One region of the Paenibacillus sp. CF095 genome, then DNA from elsewhere that is predicted to be linked to it. Evidence: riboswitches for the same ligand, from Rfam matches in the RefSeq annotation. Region 1 holds a riboswitch; each other region holds the start of a gene.
What was found. Region 1 has a riboswitch for cyclic di-AMP ahead of BLS69_RS06095 (3D domain-containing protein). Riboswitches for the same ligand answer to the same signal wherever they lie in the genome.
Positions count from the first base shown of each region.

Region 2: linked by a shared signal. The riboswitch ahead of BLS69_RS31380 (C40 family peptidase) and the one ahead of BLS69_RS06095 (3D domain-containing protein) in region 1 are both predicted to bind cyclic di-AMP.
Region 3: linked by a shared signal. The riboswitch ahead of BLS69_RS16785 (HAD family hydrolase) and the one ahead of BLS69_RS06095 (3D domain-containing protein) in region 1 are both predicted to bind cyclic di-AMP.
Region 4: linked by a shared signal. The riboswitch ahead of BLS69_RS30585 (3D domain-containing protein) and the one ahead of BLS69_RS06095 (3D domain-containing protein) in region 1 are both predicted to bind cyclic di-AMP.

Region 1 covers NZ_FMZN01000001.1:1,374,677-1,379,534, forward strand. The annotation lists gene BLS69_RS06085 (ABC transporter substrate-binding protein/permease) at 95-1,558, shown strand; gene BLS69_RS06090 (amino acid ABC transporter ATP-binding protein) at 1,545-2,267, shown strand; cyclic di-AMP (ydaO/yuaA leader) riboswitch at 2,485-2,681, shown strand; gene BLS69_RS06095 (3D domain-containing protein) at 2,684-3,355, shown strand; gene BLS69_RS06100 (polysaccharide deacetylase family protein) at 3,460-4,251, opposite strand; gene BLS69_RS06105 (prenylated flavin chaperone LpdD) at 4,406-4,747, shown strand.
Region 2 covers NZ_FMZN01000012.1:28,198-33,055, forward strand. The annotation lists gene BLS69_RS31370 (M1 family metallopeptidase) at 1-1,139, shown strand, start outside; gene BLS69_RS31375 (hypothetical protein) at 1,150-2,001, shown strand; cyclic di-AMP (ydaO/yuaA leader) riboswitch at 2,247-2,384, shown strand; gene BLS69_RS31380 (C40 family peptidase) at 2,388-2,858, shown strand; gene BLS69_RS31385 (GNAT family N-acetyltransferase) at 3,214-3,708, shown strand; gene BLS69_RS31390 (c-type cytochrome) at 3,859-4,215, shown strand; gene rbsK (ribokinase) at 4,290-4,858, opposite strand, start outside.
Region 3 covers NZ_FMZN01000001.1:3,784,304-3,789,161, forward strand. The annotation lists gene BLS69_RS16775 (Nramp family divalent metal transporter) at 1-860, shown strand, start outside; gene BLS69_RS16780 (HAD family hydrolase) at 998-1,681, opposite strand; gene BLS69_RS16785 (HAD family hydrolase) at 1,875-2,273, opposite strand; cyclic di-AMP (ydaO/yuaA leader) riboswitch at 2,389-2,564, opposite strand; gene BLS69_RS16790 (glutathione peroxidase) at 2,935-3,414, shown strand; tRNA gene BLS69_RS16795 (tRNA-Leu) at 3,562-3,644, opposite strand; gene BLS69_RS16800 (urease accessory protein UreF) at 4,071-4,772, shown strand.
Region 4 covers NZ_FMZN01000010.1:14,719-19,576, reverse strand. The annotation lists gene yabG (sporulation peptidase YabG) at 1-332, opposite strand, end outside; gene rsmA (16S rRNA (adenine(1518)-N(6)/adenine(1519)-N(6))-dimethyltransferase RsmA) at 392-1,294, opposite strand; gene rnmV (ribonuclease M5) at 1,299-1,844, opposite strand; gene BLS69_RS30585 (3D domain-containing protein) at 2,000-3,184, opposite strand; cyclic di-AMP (ydaO/yuaA leader) riboswitch at 3,458-3,711, opposite strand; gene BLS69_RS30580 (TatD family hydrolase) at 3,953-4,723, opposite strand.

The sequences.
Region 1 (4,858 bases):
TCAAAATGCATTGCATAATCATGCATTGTACTTTATAATGACTCAGTCATCAACATGAGAAGCATACAAAGTATTGTAAGGGGAGAGAACAAGGTTGAAATTAATAAGTCGTTACACCATGATGCTGTTGACCTTTGTTATTCTGCTGACGACTGCCGTTCCTGTGGCATTTGCAAGTGGAACTACAGATAATTCAAGCAGTAAAAAGCTGGTGCTCGGTACTAGTGCCGATTTTGCACCATATGAATTCCATAAAGTGATTAATGGCAAAGATGAAATCGTCGGCTTCGATATTGAGATCGCCAAAGAGATTGCCAAAGATCTTGGCGCTGAGCTCGTGATTGAGGATATGGGCTTTGACGGTCTTCTGCCTTCATTGCAAAGCGGGCGTGTTGATCTGGTGATTTCAGGTATGACGCCGACGGATGAGCGGAAGAAAAGTATCGATTTTTCCGACACCTATTATAAATCAAAACAAGTGATTATGGTTCGCAATGTGGATAAAGACAAATATCCAACTATGGCAGAACTTGAAAATGCGAAGATTGGCGTCCAGAAAGGCTCCATTCAGGAAACGATCGGACAGAGTATTCCAGGAGCGAAGCTTACTGCGCTGGATAAAATCTCGGATATTGTGCTTCAACTGCAAACAAAACGCATTGACGCGGCAATCGTTGAAGATACCGTTGCTGCAGGTTATCTGGACGATATCATTGGACTTGCTGCTGCTGTTCCGGACGAAGAGCAAGCAGAAGCCGCAATCGGGATTCGTAAAGGTAATACCGAGCTGCTAGCTGCAGTAAATGGAACACTGGAGCGACTAAAAAGTGAAGATAAAATCAATCAGATGGTGACTGACGCCAGCCTCTTGATGGCGGATAAAGCGAACAAATCACAAAATATTTTCCAAGTATTCTGGGAGTACAAAAGTTTCTATGCTACAGGAGTAGGATACACACTTCTGTTGTCCGCACTGGGTGTTATTTTCGGGGTAATTATCGGATTAATCATCTGTTTGTTCCGTTTGCATGACGCTGCAATCTTGCGCTGGATCGGTACTGCTTACGTTGAAGTGATTCGTGGCACACCGATGCTGGTACAATTAATGATTATTTACTATGGTTTTTCCCTGAGCTTTGGCATTAACTTTACTGCACTTCAGGCAGGTATCATTACACTTTCAATCAATAGTGGTGCATATCTGGCAGAGATTTTCCGTGCGGGTATTCAAGGTGTAGATCGTGGTCAGTTGGAGGCAGCTCGTTCCCTAGGTATGGGAAGAGGCGATGCGATGCGTTATATCATATTGCCACAGGCCTTCAAAGCTGTATTACCGGCAATCGGTAATGAATTCATAACCATCATCAAGGAATCCTCTATTATCTCCGTTATCGGTATGGTGGACATTATGTATCAGGCAAGTGTGGTCAAAAACATTACGTATCAAGGCTTGAGTCCATTTTTGATTGCAGCAGCCATCTACTTTGTATTAACGTTCATTTTGTCCAAGCTGCTGGGACGACTGGAAAGGAAGTTGAGTGCAAGTGATAGACGTTAGACAATTACACAAATCTTATGGAAATAACGATGTGCTTAAAGGCATTAACGTGACAATTGGCAAAGGTGAGGTTGTCGTAGTCATCGGCCCTTCCGGTTCAGGTAAAAGTACTTTCTTACGTTGTCTGAATCTGTTGGAACAGCCTACCTCGGGTGAGATTGATTTTGAAGGCGTGTCAATCACTGATCCGAAGCACAACATTAATGCAACTCGGGAAAAAATGGGCATGGTGTTCCAGCATTTCAACCTGTTCCCACACAAAACGGTACAGCAAAACATCACGATTGCTCCAATTAAAGTGAAGAAACAATCCACTCAGGAAGCGGAGAAAATTGCTGCTGATCTGCTTAACACCGTGGGCTTGTACGATAAAAAAGATACATTCCCGAATCAGCTGTCTGGTGGACAGAAGCAACGGATCGCCATTGCTAGAGCATTGGCCATGCAGCCGCATGTGATGCTGTTTGACGAGCCTACTTCGGCACTGGACCCCGAGATGGTCGGTGAAGTGTTGGATGTCATGAAACGTCTTGCAGAAGGCGGGATGACGATGGTCATCGTAACACATGAGATGGGTTTTGCACGTGAAGTGGGAGACCGGATCCTGTTCATGGATGGCGGGGTTATTGTAGAAGAGGGAACACCTGATGAGGTGTTTGGAGCACCAAAAAATTCACGTACACGTGATTTTCTTGCGAAAGTACTCTAAACGAAGTGATCAAATAGCGTTACTGACTTCGAGTCGGTAACGCTATTTTTTATGGATAATAATCACGTATGAATTCGAAAAAGTAACTATTCTGTTACCAAATGTAAAGGATCGAGTCGTCCAATATTTCTAAAGTATCCAGTATTCTTACATATGCTTACGCGCTAAAAACCATTTGGTAAGAATTACTACAAGTTCAGGTTACAAAATTGTGATATATTGAACTCTGCCGAAACTTCCGGACAGGGAGTGCGGGGGATGTAACGATGCAGATTGTGCAGGGGGAAGATCTACAGCACACTGCTTGGGGTGAATTAGGGGTACATAACGTTTTAAATGTAATGAAGAACCTATAGGGTGGGCTCCTCATCCGAATCCGACAACTAACTTCGCAGGCACAATGAGGGAGGAAGACCATGATTAACAAGAAACGTATAGCCAAAACAGCAGTAGCATTATTGACAACAGCAATGCTCATTCAAGCCGTTCCGGCTCACGCCGATTCAGTTCATGTGGCCAAAGAAGGGGATACCTTCTACACCTTATCAAAACAATATGGAGTAGCAATGAACACGTTGGTTAAAGCAAATAACGACATTTCACCTTACAATATTTATGGTGGTTTGAAAATTACGATTCCCGGTAAGGCAAACAATGTAGCTGCCGCGGCGACGGAGAGCAAGACCCAAGCCAAAACGGTTACTACAGCAAGCTTGGACGTTAACGCAGATAACAAAGTGGTTCAAGCCTGGGGTAAAACATTTGATTACAGCAAAGCTGTGAACGTGAAAGCAACGGCATACTCTGCAGATCCGTCTGAAAATGGAGGATGGGGTGCAGTCGATTATTTCGGAAATGACCTTGAACTGGGTACGATTGCAGTTGATCCAAGTGTAATTCCACTCGGAACCAAAGTACTGGTAACTGGTCACAGCCATCCAGGATTGCCAAAACAGGCTTTTGTAGCCACAGCGCGTGATGTGGGCGGTGCAATCAAGGGTCACCGGATTGATATCTTTATCCCGGGTAGCAAACAGTCCGTAAGTACATTTGGTTTCCAGGATATCGAGCTGTATATTCTCAAGTAGAAAGTAAATTACATCTAACGAATTCAAATAGGGTGTCTGCCAGTCGCTAATTTGCGATTGAACAGCACCCTTTTAATATTGCATTATTTGCTATCACGGTCATCTTAATCTTTGGCCTTTGGCAATCCCAACATCTCGTCCAAGGTGACCAGTTCATATCCCCGGTTACGCAGTTCTTCAATTATTTCAGGCAATGCCTCAATCGTACCGTTCAGGTTAGATCCCACACCGCCTCCTGCATGTTGCAAAACGATGGAGCCAGGTTTCACGGCAGATAGGATGTTATCCTTCACCTCTTCCTTGGAGAGGCCTTTCCAGTCCAGTGAGTCAACGTTCCAGTTTACAATGCTATAGTGTTGTTTAGCAGCCCATTGCAGCTGTTCTTCATTAATGTCTCCATAAGGTGGCCGAATTATCTTGGGCGTATATCCCGCCAAATGTCGAATAATATCCCCGGTATGTAAAATTTGTTTGCGAAAGGCATTCATCGACAGCTTACTGAATTCAGGATGATTGTAGCTGTGATTACCAACCATATGCCCTTCCTTAACGATGCGTTTCACCAGATCCGGATGTTTCTCAGCACGACTACCCACGATGAAAAATGTAGCTCTGACATTGTTTTTCTTCAATACATCCAGCACTTGTGGAGTAAACCGTGGATCAGGTACATCATCAAAAGTCAGTGCAACCTTCTTTGTTGAAGGACCATTGGTTTTGAACGTATCGGCATATTTTTGACGTAACTGTCCCAATGTCAGTTGTTCTTCTTCCGCAGAATCTGAACCTGATACTGATTCACTTGACGGGCTTGAAACATCCCGCGATGAAACTGGAGCATGATATCCTCCGAGAAAAATAACGATAACCATCAGCATAATGAGGCGTACGCGCATAATAACGGCCTCCTTTTCCAAAATGACGTTCTCCTTGGTATGCCCGGGGGTTTCATAAAATATGCGTAGTGTGAGAAGTTTCATTGCGGATTTAGCTTATGACAGCCATAATTCCTCCATATATAACATATAGAAAAGGATAGGTGGATAGGATATGAGTACATATGATTTGAAATCCATACGTTTACAGGTGATTGAAGCAGGAGAGGATAAGGTTTTTCTCGTTACCGGAGGAAAGGCGCATATTGGCGCCGTAGCCACGTTCTACGTGGATCATGAGCGCGTCAGCGGGACGACGGTACATATTCCTGGGCATAAGGAACAAGAACTGTGTGAGCGGCTTGCCCGAAAGGCTGCCCTGCAGCTGAAAGTAACCGTTACGGTGATCATGGGTATCCATTTTGATTCCATCACGCGGATGCAGATCGACGAAATCGTGCAGACTGCAGAGAGGCTGATGGAGGATCATCTGAACAAAGATAAACGATCTTCCTGACATAAGAGCCATCGAATGTTTTGATTTTATTTGCTAAAATTGAAACGAGTTGTAGATTGTTACGTATGTATGTTTATATACGATGTAATATCGACTAGGAGGAATAACATA
Region 2 (4,858 bases), on a different contig from region 1:
AAAAGGTCTATCAATTCTATGCCGATGATGTGCATGATTTCGCCTGGGCAGCTTCACCGGATTTTGTCTACGCCGAGGAACCCTTCTCTGCACCCAATGTGCCTGGTGTACGAATCAAGTTATATTTGGACCCTGCTCATCAGGATCTGAAAGAACGTTATTTCTACGCCGCGAAGGCCGCACTAGCCAATTATAGCAAATGGTTTGGCCCATATCCTTACGCAACCTTATCCATCGTAGTTCCACCCAAAACGGGGAACGGTGCTGGAGGTATGGAATACCCTACGCTAGTTACGGCCTTTGGAGCCGATGATACTACCCCAGGTTATGACCTGGAACGTACCGTAGTCCACGAGATCGGACACCAGTACTTCTACGGCATGGTTGCCAGCAACGAATTCGAGGAAGCCTGGCTGGATGAGGGGTTCACCTCTTATGCAGAAGACAAACTGATGGAGCAGGAATACGGATTGATTCCGAATCTGCCGGTACAATCGGGACTGGTTACGTCTCCGTCATCCTTAACACAAGAATCTTGGAAGTTTGATTCACAGAATGAGTATGCAGCCAATGTCTATACACGTGGCAAGCTTGTATTGCTTGGGATCGAACATCAAGTCGGGGCGAAAACGATGGAACGCATTCTCTCTACCTATGTGAAGAAGTACCGCTTCAAACATCCCACTTCGGCTGATTTTCAGAACGTTGTGGAACAAGTGACCCGCACTTCCTGGTCTGATTATTTTGATCAATATGTCTATGGTAACGGGATGGCTGACTTTGCTGTAGAGAAGATTCGTGTTACGCCCGTACAGAAAGACGGTCAAACATTGTACGAGTCATCCGTGACGATCGCAAAAAAAGGGAGTGATTACAACGCCGTTCCTGTTCGCATTGCTTTTGAAGACGGACATATCCTCACCAAGCAATGGAATGGCAAAGAAGATCGCATCACCTATAAATTAACTCACACATCCCCCGTATCCTGGGCCATGACCGATCCCCTGTACTCGATCGTGCTGGAGAACCGCCATATGAACAATTTCCTGAAATCCGGACTAGATGAGCAAGCGAAATCCCGCTGGAGCATGAGTGTAACCAAACTAATAGAAGCCATATTCGGAGGTCTGTCATGGTGAGGTGGAAACGGTGAAAGCAAAAATACGTGAAGGCTGGTTTCTCGTCCGTCAGCATATGTTCATTGCCGCACTCTTATTTCTATATCAACTCATTTGGGGATATTTCTTCTATCGAATGGTACAATCGGCGGTCATCCCCCTACTCCTGCGCTATCCAGATTCTGATGCCGGGGAACTGAGTACACTTTTGTTCAAAATGGAAAGTCAACTCAACCTGTCTACCCATCCGGAGGTTCATCGTTATCTATGGATTCTAGGGGGCATGCTACTGGTTCGCATGTTGATCAGCCCCCTCATTCAGGCAGGACTGCTCTACTCACTTCAGCACTTTAATTCTACAGAAGAGCGCATCCCCTTTGTCCGCGGAATCAAAAATCTGTGGAAACCGATGCTGCTGCTCCACACCATACGTACTTTATTGATACTTCTGCCCGCCTACTGGCTCATACCGAAGCTCTACTCGATTCTCATGGACGGATTTCATTCCCTTCAATTACTTTTGCCTGGTATACCTTATGTTGCTGCCTGGATTGTATATGGTTGGATCATCCACCATGCCATACTCTACATGCAGTTCGGTGTGTCGGCACCAGAAGGAGAAGGCGGGGCTCACGGTATTCTCAAAGCACTCTGGATTGCACTGCGTCATCTCATCGCTGTAATCGGCATTGCACTCCTGCTGGGCGGAGTACACCTGCTCGTCTTTGGTTCATTCACTTCAGCCTCATGGTTATTAACGGGACTTACCGGACTTATACTACAACAGACGTATCCACTTGCTAGATGTCTATTAAGTCTGTGGAAAATATGCAGCCATTTCCGATTATGGCAGTCCAAAATATCCAAAGGTGAGAGCAGATAGTTTAAAAATTGTTACCATCGTATGTTAAACTCACGGCCTAATATGTACTTATAAATAGGCAAACCTCAACCTTTCCCCGTCAAAGGTCGAGGTTTTTTTTGCTAAATTTGTTGCTAAACGTTGCCAAAGCCGTACTCCTCTGTTACAATAATCGCAGTGAGTTTTTAGTAACAACTTTGTAATCTTTACATTCATATTTGTAACTACTTAAAATTAAATCGTCATTTCTTGATTTCGCAGGTGCATAACTAGCATAGCCAAATTCCTGGCACCTGGGAAGCGGGGGAACCAGTTATGGGTGAATTGATCTTGCTACAGAGGGATCATAGGGGACCTTCAACCGAATCCTTAAGCTAACCTCGCAGGCGTTGGAAGGGGAATATCTCTTGTTCAAGAAGAAATTAACCGCAGCTGTACTTAGCATCACATTCGCTTTATCGCTTGGTGCAGGTAGCGCATTCGCAGATTCAAAGATGGACACAGTAATTGATTCAGCAATGGGAACTACATACAAAAGTGGGGGAACAACGCTTAACGGCTTTGACTGCTCCGGATTTACACGGTATGTATTCGACAAGTTGGGTATTGATTTGGCACGCCAATCCAGTTCCCAATTCGACATGGGCGATTCCGTATCACGCATGGAAATGAGAGCTGGCGATCTGGTGTTCTTTAATACAACAGGTAAAGGCGTATCACATGTAGGAATCTTTGTAGGGGATGGAAAGTTCGCACACTCCTCTTCTTCCAAAGGCGTTACGATCAGTGCATTGAGTGAAAGCTATTGGGCCAATCGTTATGTTGGCGCGAAACGGATTATGAGCACGGACGCATATGAATCACTGGCCCTTGACTAGGGACAAGCTGAGCAACATGATGCTGTAACCATTAACCATACTGGAACGAAGCAAGAAGCATAACAGAACCGCCCGGTACATTCTCCGCAGGAATGTATCCGGCGGTTTTTTTGTGCTTCAATCCTTATTCATGTTGCAAGTTATACTCAGGGCATATCCTGCGACATCAACAGGTTCATTTTGCGTTCGTTCGTCCGTGCCCTTATGATGTTTTTACCCATCCCGTTATAATATAAACGGAATTACCGGAACTTTTGTTTCATTTTTTTTCTTGAGAAGGAAGACTTGCTAAATGAACATCTCTTTTGTAGAGTGGACAAAGAGTTCTGTTTCAAGGAAAGGAGCATGCAGGTGTATGAAGGAAACCCCTGTGACGTTTCACGTTGTACCCATGCGAGAAGAACATGCGGAGCTTATCTGCAGTTGGCAGTATGACCCGCCTTACAATATCTACAGCTGGCTCCCCTGGGACCAGATGAAAGCTCTGGAAGTGGAATTCGGAGATGCACAGCTGCGGCAGGAGCAATATGCGATCGTCCTGGATCAGAACGATCGTATATGTGGGTTTGCTCAATACTTCCCACTTGAAGGGGTAACCCGGATTGGCCTTGGCATGCATCCAGAGCTGTGTGGTCAGGGTCAAGGGACAGCTTTTGTCACTGCCATTGTACAGGAAGCCATTCGCCGAAATCCCACGAACGAGATTGATCTGGAAGTACTCACTTGGAATGCTCGTGCCATTCAAGTCTATCTGAAGAGTGGATTTGTCACCCAAGATACATACGAACGACAGACCCCAAGCGGCTTGAAGCCCTTTCACTGTATGGTTTATGAAGGGCCTCGCGGTTAGAATCCATTGCAAAACAACTAAATTTGCCCCTTGTTATGTGATTAGTTCAAAAAATTCCCACAAAATGCTATGATGTCAGTACAGGTTCCGTTATAATGATATGGATAGTTTCAGGTTAGATGATCTTTCATTCTGGAGGGGACATAAGGGATGCACAAATGGATCATGAGCGGAGTATTTTTTGCAGCATGCGCTTTAGCTATTGTTTTAATGTTTACGCTTCCAGGGAAAGAAGAAGTGGCTGAAGAAGCCAAGCCAACCATGCCGGAAGTAACATTGGATGCCGGACAGGCTGAAGCACTGGTCAAAGCCAATTGTATCTCCTGTCACGGGGATCAGCTTCAAGGTGGCGTAGGACCTGCTCTGGCCAATATCGGCAGCCAGGATGATCTGGAGAAGATCTATTCTACGATTGTCAAAGGTAAAGGTGGTATGCCTTCCTTCAAGGGCAAACTGCAGGATGAAGAGATTGCAAATATCGCCATGTGGCTGTCAGAGAAGAAATAATCTCTGCACGCACATAATGAAGAGGCCCTTAATCCCCTTTTGGGAGAATAAGAGCCTCTTTGTTATACCAATTATCAGGCCTCTGCCGCGTGCTCAGCCAGAAAGGCCTCAACTTCACGTGCGGACGGCATCCCGGACTGGGCGCCGAGCTTTGTCACGGATAACGCGGCCGCACCCATGGCAAAGCCTACGGCCGCGTCCAAAGTCTCACCGCGCGCGAGGGCTACTGCCAGCGCGCCGTTGAAGCAATCGCCAGCGCCGGTCGTATCGACGGCGCTTACGGCGTAGCCGGGCGCACGGCAAGCGCCGGCACGCCCTGCTTGTACGCGGCCGCCAGGCGCCGCCGCGTACACAGCCCCCTCGGGGCCGAGCGTCGTGACGACAGCGGCCCCGAGGGATGCGGCGAGCTCTGCGACCGCCGCATCCAGGTCTTCCGGCCGGAGATGATCCCGGCCGGTAAGCACGGCAAGCTCACTGCGGTTCGGCGTGACAACGTCGACGCACCGCAGGAGCTCCTGGGGCAGACCCGGCACCGCGGGAGCCGGGTTGAGCACCACCAATGCGCTGCCTTCAGCCGCCAGTTGGGCGGCGCGGGTAACCGCTGGCAGCGGGATCTCCAGCTGCAGCAGCACCGCTGCGGCTG
Region 3 (4,858 bases), 2.4 Mb from region 1:
TCCTGATTCTTGTGCTGCAAAACAAAGGCTTCCGCGCTTTGGAAACTCTCGTCATTGTGCTCATGGCAACCATTGCCCTCTGCTTCGGTATTGACCTGTTTCTGGCGAAACCGGATATGGGCGGTGTGCTCCACGGTTTTGTGCCAAATGTCGAGATTCTGCAAAACCCGGCCATGCTCTATATTGCCATTGGTATTATCGGAGCAACCGTGATGCCGCATAATCTGTATCTGCATTCTTCCATTGTGCAGACCCGTCAGATCGAACAGACACCACAGGGCAAAAAAGAAGCCATTCGGTACTCGACCATGGATTCTACAATCGCGCTGACACTGGCCCTGTTCATCAATGCAGCCATCCTGATTGTATCTGCTGCTGTATTCCACAGTGCTGGTATGACACAGGTTGCCGAGATCGCAGATGCGTACCATCTGCTGACACCTCTATTGGGTACTACGGTTGCAAGTATTCTGTTCGGTGTGGCGCTGTTAGCATCAGGTCAGAACTCCACCCTTACAGGTACACTCGCTGGGCAGATCGTTATGGAAGGTTTCCTGAACATTCGAATTCCGGCTTGGCTGCGCAGACTGGTCACACGTCTGATCGCCATCATCCCGGCGGTAATTGTCACAGCCATTGCAGGAGAACATGGCACAGAAGAACTGCTCATTTTGAGCCAGGTCGTGCTGTCTCTTCAATTACCCTTTGCTGTAATTCCCCTGGTGATGTTCACGAGTGATAAAAAAAGCATGGGTGCATTCGCCAACAAATTGTGGCTCAAAATCATCTCATGGGTCATTGCCGCGATTATCGTTGTGCTGAATGTATATCTGATCATTCAGACGATTCGGTTATTCTAATCTCGTTCTTATCGACTAAATACTAAAAAGGCTGATCAACTGCGGTATTCTATACCCAAGTTGATCAGCCTTTATTGTTGCAATACAGCAACATGTTTCCTTTTATAATAAAACGCTAAACTCTAATAAACAATTATCTAATCCTGATTGGGCACCAGTAATGGCAGGAGTTCATCCAATGAATTAACAGTCCAATCCGCACGTTCGTCATCCGATCGGTCTGGCTGGAATCTTCCGTAACCCTGCATAATCCGAATTGTACGCATGCCCAGCTTCCGAGCAGGTATAATGTCGTTATCGATCCGATCGCCGATCATGACGGCTTCCTCCGGTTCACAACCGGCCTGCTTCAAGGCCACAGCGTATAACTCAGGGTCTGGCTTGGACACTCCTTCTTCAGCCGAACACGCCAGAACATCAACATACTTCCGCAAGCCGTAGCTCTCCAGTCTTTCTTCCGTTCCAGGACTCTGATTGGCAATAATGCCAATACGATAATACCGTGACAACTGCTGAAGAACGGAATCCGCTGAAGGAAAAGGACGTTCAAGATCTTTTTGAAACTTCAGCTTGTCCTGAATCTGTTTCTGGTGTCCCTCGTCTTCAACGAATGTGCGAATCGCCACTCTCATAGGCCATTGCTCATATTTTCGGTAACAGTTCGCGAACAGTTCGCGTACCGCCTCAATCTTTACCGGATATCCCAAAGCACAGGCTTCACGGACGAACTGTCCGATAATATCATCAACCGGCTCCCATTCATCCACCAGCGTATCTCCAACATCAAAAAACAACCATTTCAATCCACCTACATCCGGCACGCCAATTCCTCCTTGTAAGCCACAGGTGATTCCTGATCCAAATCTAAAAGTTCGTGTTCAAAAAGTCTTGAACTACCTTTAAAACCATAAAAAAGAAGACTCACCATCATGCATGAGTCTCCTCAAATTTCCGTTTATCGATACATTCAATTATAACAGGCACCTTACACCTGAGCAATCACAAGCTATGGCATTACCCATTGAGGAGAAAGCCAACTTCCCCATTGAGCGAATATACAATCCGGTCTGCGCCCATGCCCCGATAGATGCCCTTAGGATGACTCTGCTCTGTAATGACGCACAGGGATTTCGATGTCCATGAACGGCAGATCTGTAAATAACGACAGGTCAGATTCAGGCTGTTCTCGAAAATAAACACGTTGCCTACGCTGCCCTGCGGCAAAAACCATTTTTGAGCTGCAGCCGTATTCATGCGAATGACATGTTCTACTCCGATTCTACGGAGTCTGCGCTCTTCCCCTGCACTGTTGGTTAGAACGGCAAACGGCATTTTTTTGTACATCAGCAATTTGATAAATTTGCGTCCTGCTTCATTTGGAGCAGTCACTAAGATCATCTCAGTATCCATCATTCGTTCCTCCCTTGGCGTGAAAAGACAACAAAAAAGAAGCGTGGGGGACCAAGGCCTCCCGAACGCTTCTTAAAGAACCCATGGCGAAAACGCCATGAACCAGCGTACGGCTTGTTGCCTCTCCCTTTAACGCTTACGAGGTTAGCTGACGGATTCGGGCGCGAGAGTCGCCCTATTTCCGGCTGTCACCGGAAAATTCACCCCATGAATGCCTACTGTCCTGGACAGCGCATTCTGTTGGTTCCCCCGTTTCCCACTCATCAATGAATGGAAACTCAGCGATTAAAACATCGTTCGTATATCTTAAAATAAGATCGAGCGATATTATCGTTTGTTTCGTTTTTCAGGTACAATTTAGTTTAAATTGAAATTACGTTATGAATCATACACCCGCGCCATGTCGGTGTAAAGTCCGCACAGATCACCGAATCGACAGATTTTCGGCAATACTCACATATAATAGCGCTTACAACAAGGTCATACTCTATCCATCTCTTTAAATCTATCTAATTCTCACTCTGACGAAAATCACTACGCATTTCATTCACGCATTCTGCACAACTTGCCTCTTTTGATTCATTTAACACCATATTAGTTTTGCATTATTTAATTGTAACCAATATAATAAGAGGTATCAGATGATATCATGGAGGCGATTTAGATGACAGTCTACGATTACAAAGTGAATACCCTTCGCGGTCAAGAAGTTGAAATGTCCGACTACCGTGACAAAGTGTTACTGATTGTGAATACGGCAAGCTCATGCGGCCTTACACCTCAATTCAAAGGTCTGCAAGAATTGCAAGACAAGTTCAAGGATGCGCCATTTGAAGTCCTTGGTTTTCCAAGCAACCAGTTTGCCCAGGAAAAAGGATCTTCCGACGATATCGCCGAGTTCTGTCAGATGAATTATGGCGTGAGCTTCCCTATGTTTGAGAAAATTGATGTGAACGGCTCAAGCGCTCACCCTCTCTTCCAGCACCTTAGCACAGAAGCTCCTGGCCTGCTCGGCTCCAAAGCAATCAAATGGAATTTCACCAAATTTCTTGTGGATCAGAACGGACAGGTAATTAAACGTTATGCTCCCAAAACAACACCGGACAAGATTGAAGAAGATATCAAGAACTTGCTGCAAAAATAATACATTGGCCACCCGTAGCCGGAAGGTAGAGCAGCATTGCCCCGGTAATGGATGGCCTTTTTTATCAACTTTGATGTCAAACTGTTCAAAAAGACAAAAAAAGAAGCCTTCCATTAATGGAAAGCTTCTTTTTAATCGTTCATATGATGCGGTCGAGAGGACTCGAACCTCCACGGGCATACGCCCACTACCCCCTCAAGATAGCGTGTCTGCCATTCCACCACGACCGCATGTCGTAAATAATCGGCAACAGAATTGATTATACCGGGTTCAGAACCAAAAGTAAAGTATTTTTTAATACTTCTTTTTCAGCTAGGCATTTTCATCAAAAATCGCATAATCTCGTCATCTTTACCCATGAACTGCATACATTAGATTTGATCCCCTCCTTTCCGGATTGAGCTGATCTTATTGATTCATTTATATCTAGTCCTCCCTGCACTTCGCAGATATTTAACCTTATATGTTATATAAAATAACACATATATTGAATTTCAGATTTAAATACATTAAATTCAACTGATACTATTGACAAAAAGCGGACATTTATGGGATGATAACTATCATATAATTCGGATTTTTAAACACAAAGTAAACAAAAAGGAATATAAATGTTACTTTAAGTGACATTTAACGAACACAGGAGGCGAATGATTGTGAACCGTGGGAATAAGCTGCTCGATTATGTCAAACTGCTTGATTCCTCTATTCAGGTTGGAGGGTTCACCCATTCCTTCGGCATGGATATCCATATCAGGGAGGGTACCATTCGTAATGCTGAAGATCTCGAATCATTCATGCGTTGTCAGTTGCATCCGAGCATCGTTCGTCTAGAAGGTATGGCCATCAAAGGCATCTATACCGCAGCAGATCACAAGGATACATGGCGGATAGCTCTAATCGACAAGCTCGTCCATGTTCAGCGAACCCCTGGAGATCTCAGAGAACAAGCTGCCGCCATGGGTAAACGATTGATCAGACTTGCACGCGCTCTGCACCCCTGGATTGAATTCAGCCAGCTCGAACAGATCTTTGCCAAATACGATTCGGTTGGCTGCCTCTCCACTGTTCACGCCTGGATTAACCACCACCTCGACATCCCGGTCGAGGAGGCGGTCCTTGGTTACCTGCATTCAGCCATGAATGCCTGCATAACCGAAGCCTCCAAAGTCATTCCCCTGAACAACGATACAACCAAGGATCTGATGGTCCGCCTGGCCACAGATCTGGAGAATGAATGGAAGACCGTCAGCGCCTCGGCTGCGGATGGACTGGCACAGCCAACCTCGATGTCCATGAAATCATTTTTCCCCAGTTTCCATATGCTTGGAGCTGGACTTCATGCCTACAGGGCCTAATCCTCTTCCTCCTCATACCTGCTCCCCTTTATTCAGACAAACTAAAAAACACGCGGCAACCTCCTTGCCGACGTGTTTTTTGTCAT
Region 4 (4,858 bases), on a different contig from region 1:
CCATCCAGATGAAGCACCTTTCCAGGCATTTCAAAATAAGCCGGTTCCTGCTGAGCAGACCAATCTTGTACCAGACCTTCCCGATTCCGCTCAGCCTGTTCCATACGATTCTGCTGCAGACGGGACAGGGTCTGATGTGCTTTAATATGCGCCTGTCTGGTCTTGGCGCTTTGTGGTTCGTAGGGAACCTGTATCAAATCGTCCACCGGGGAATCGGCAATCAGCCGGAACTCAGTCCCTTTAATGACCGCAGCATCCAACTGGAGGCCTTCCACCCGAAAAGTCACATCGCCGCCGTATGACTTCCGAACGACCAAGTCTCCGATATTCATCAACGTAATCACCTCTACCCCATCGTATGGGCAAAGACCCGGTTTGGTTCATTCAAATTTTACAGCGCTGCACGTACCCCTGCTTCCCACATTACGGTGCTGAGTGTAGCATACTCTTGCAGACTCACCGTCTCTCCACGTCGGGACGGTTGAATACCTGCCCGCTCCAGCAGAATATCTGCCTGTTCCCGGTTCTCTTTTGTGAAGAAGCGTGCCTTCAGGTTGTTTGAGATTGTTTTTCTCCGCTGGGCAAAAGAAGCCTGTACCACTTCGAAGTAGTGTGCTTCATCCGGAATCTCCACTGGTGGTTGCTCACGCACTTTTAGCTTAATGACAGCTGATTCCACATTAGGTTGCGGAATGAAGACCGTAGGAGGCACAATGCACACAAGCTCCGGCATACTGTAGTACTGAACTGCGATACTCAGACTGCCGTAGTCTTTTGATCCCGGTGCAGCAGCCATCCGTTCAGCCACTTCTTTTTGGATCATGACAACAATGCTGTCTAACGGCAGCTTCTCTTCCAGCAGTTTCATCATGATTGGCGTCGTTACATAATAAGGCAGGTTAGCCACAACACTGACTTTGTCCACGGATGCAAAATCCGTATTAAACAACTCAGCCAGATCAAGCTTCAGCACATCCCCATGATGAACACGTACATTCGAATAAGGCTGCATCACTTCTCCTAGGATTGGGATCAAGCGCTGATCAATCTCTACGGCTGTGACAGGACCGGCTACCCGAGCCAGTCGCTCCGTAAGGGCTCCAATACCCGGCCCGATCTCTAACGCGCCCTTGGACTCGTCCAAATCGGCTGCATTAACAATTTTGTTCAGTATATTTTGATCGATCAGAAAGTTCTGACCCAGACTTTTCTTAAATGAGAATCCGTGTCTTTGAATAATCTCTTTGGTTCGCTTGGGCGTTGCAATTTCTATCGTCTCTTCCATATCCTTCATATGCTCACAATCCTTCACGTTCAATTTGCGCTAATGCTGTAGAGAACTCTTCCCGTGTAATCTGAAATACACTGAGACGTTTGTGGAACTGCTTCCCGTTACAATAACCGATGCCCAGCAGATTGCCCATCTCCATGCGACGTGCAGCAGCCTGCGGATGCACAATAAGTCCTGCCGCGATCAGGTCCTCCCAATCGATCAGGCTCGGAGCACCTTCGTATGAAGTATGTACACGCGCCAGAGCATGACGGATCGCCTCCGGTGAGGCATTCTCCACCCCAATGTCACCTTTGCGTGTTGCATCGGCCTCCGGAATGAAGGCATGTTTACAGCCAGGGACCTTATTCGCAATAATTTTACGAATGCGTTCGCCAGCATGATCCGGATCTGTCAGTACAATGACTCCCCGTCTCTCCTGAGCAAGCGCAATCCGCTTCAGAATGCGTTGGTTGATGGCTGATCCACCTGTTTCTATTGTATCGGCTTCAACGGCCCGACGGATAGCTACCGTATCGTCACGGCCTTCCACCACAATGACTTCTTTTATCATGTTCCATTTCTTCCTTTCTAACGCAAAAAGAAGAGGAATATCCTCTTCTCTGCCAAACGGCGGGGGAGACTGAATTCAGACTCCTCCGCCGCATATTCCGCATGAATCATTCATGCAACTATTTTATAGCATTCCCATTTCAAAGTAAAACGATTTTAGTTCGCTTCCGGCTTCACCGGACCGATCACGTAGACCGTCTTGCCTTTTTTACGTCCAAAATTCAGGGCATGCTTCACACTGTCATAATATACATCAATTTTATTGCCTTTGATGGCACCGCCTGTATCTTCCGCACGACGGAATCCCAGACCTTCGATATATACCCACCAGCCAATTGGAATGACTTTGGGATCAACCGCAATGGTGCGCCCTTCCGTTACACGAGTACCGGAAGCTGTTTTAGTACCAATGCCCGGCTCTTCGGAAGAGTAGGCAGTCATGGATACATTTTTAAGTACTTTAGAGTATTTAAAAGAAGTCCCGGATACGGTAATCACTTTGCTGCCCGAGGCAGATGTTTTCTTCGAGTTCGTTGTTGTAGCCTTTTTGGTTGTTGAAGTTTGAGCCGATACGGTCTGAATCTCAGGTTCTTTCACGACCGGTTTTGCTTTGGTGCCGACAGCGATCACTTTATCTACACGATTATTCGCGACAGATTTGCCGACCATTTTTTTGGAGACCAATTCTCCATCCTGAAATACCTTTTCGATATGCTGCACAATTGTGCCTTCTTTGCCGTTCACAACGACACGGTTATCCCCTTTGTACAAGCTAGGGTCAGCCGTTTTAATGACTTTGTAAGCGATCGGTTGCTCTACATCCACTGTACGCTTTGTTACGCGCACTACACGGATCTTCATCTCCGCTTTGATGGCAGTTCCAAGCGCCGGATACACTTTATCATTACTTTCAACTTGAATACCTGATTTTTGGATTGCATCTTCTACCGATGAATCGGTTGTATACAGAGTCTTGGTGTCTCCGTCTGCCGTAATGTTAACTGGAACGGCCCGCTCAATAACGATTCGGTCTCCATCTGTAATCGCCCCATTCATGGACATGGATACCTTATCGTGAGGGCTGACTGTGATCGACTGCTCCTCCAGCATTTCCTGAAGCATTCCTGTACGAGTCTCTACCACCTGAGCCTTGCCATCAATAACCAGTGAAATTTGTTTCCCGGCCTGACCGTAAACGACTAACAAGATCATGATTGTAAGCGCAATTGAGAAAATCGCGATCAATGCCATTTGACGCATGTTCTCATGCTTCCACCGCAACGCGAAAGACTTACTGGATGATCGTGACTCATGGGTCTCTTCTGGTTGGAATGTGCCCACTTCTCCGTCCTCCTTCATAGCCTCGCCGTCTAAAGTAATGCATGATGTCTTTGACGTGACTATACCAAATTTTCTACAGAACACAGATCGGACCAACATAATCCGGTTCTGCACCATGAATCAATCTTCGCAACATGATGTCATCCTCCTGAATACCTACCGTATGATGACAATATTTCTTTTATTCAAAAACAAAAAAGCCAAAGAAAGAGTGTAAGAGGAACTCTTTCGTGGCTTCCGAATGATTTTGAATATCGGAAATTCATGCACGAGGTTGCCTCTCTTTTTCCGCTTGCGAGGTTAGCTGTCGGGTTCGGGCGAAAGAGAGCCGCCCTATCTTGGGTCACCCGCTCATGGCGGACGCCCTTGAATTCACCCCGAGACCCAAAGAAGAAATCAAATACGGCTTCGCAGTTCCCTTCGCTGCTTTTGGGTCAGCGAACGTTGCGCATCGGCCAAATACACCGATGTTTAAGCCCTATTGGTTCCCCCGCTCTCCGTTAACGGAGACTCAGCGAGACTGATTCATGAAAGTAATGTTGTTTCATCGGAAAGTGTCCCTTTGTTCATCCCCCGAACATCTGTCCAATTTTCCGCACAACAATTCACTGAAAAGATGATATCCTGTTTTGATGCATGTTGTAAAGCGTTGATCAAGTACGTTTTTCTGAATATTTGGTTAAAATATTGTAATATTCTTGATTTATTTGAATCAAAGGGCAAATTAACTCCGCTTACCTGCCTTTTTCACCTCATTTGCTCGTTTTTTTAACGAATTCCAAATCGTTCCATGGCATTTTTGGTTGTTATTGCTGCAATTTCCTCCACCGAAATGCCTTTAATTTCCGCAGCTGCCTCTGCAACCAGACGTACATGCGCTGTCTCATTTCGTTTCCCACGATAAGGGTGAGGTGTCAAATATGGAGCATCTGTTTCAATGAAAAACCGGTCCATAGGAACCTTCTCCAGTACCTCTTTGGGCTGCTTTGCATTTTTGAATGTGATCGGTCCTCCGAAGGAGAGATGGAAGCCCATATCGAGACAACTTTTCGCTGTTTCCCAGCTGCCCGAGAACGAGTGCATCACACCACCAACTTCACTCGCTTTCTCTTCACGCAAAATTCTTATGATATCCTCATGTGCATCCCGATTATGAATGACAATTGGCATGTTCACTTCACGCGCCAAAGCAATTTGTTGTCGTAATACGCGATGCTGTATTTCCTTCGGTGAAGTATCCCAGTGATAATCCAATCCAATCTCACCGATCGCAACCACTTTTTCATGCTTGCATAAAGATGCAATCCACTCCAAATCACCCTCCTGCATTGTGATCGCATCTACTGGATGCCACCCTACAGCTGCATAGATAAAGTCATATGTTTCAGCGAGTTTCATTGTAGTTGGAATCGTCTCCCGGTTAAAGCCAATGTTGATCATGCGACCAACTCCTGCATCCACAGCACGCTGAATCATGTCCTCGCGGTCCTCGTCGAATTGTGGTGCATCCAGATGTGTATGTGTGTCGAACAGCATCATGTTTGTATCTCCCTTCATGTCGAAATTACGACTATCTTCTTTTTCAAAATTCAATTTGTAAAATTCAATAATTCAATGACTCATACATAAAACATTTTGGGTATCTGTGTATTACATCATTACGTTTGTTTCTTC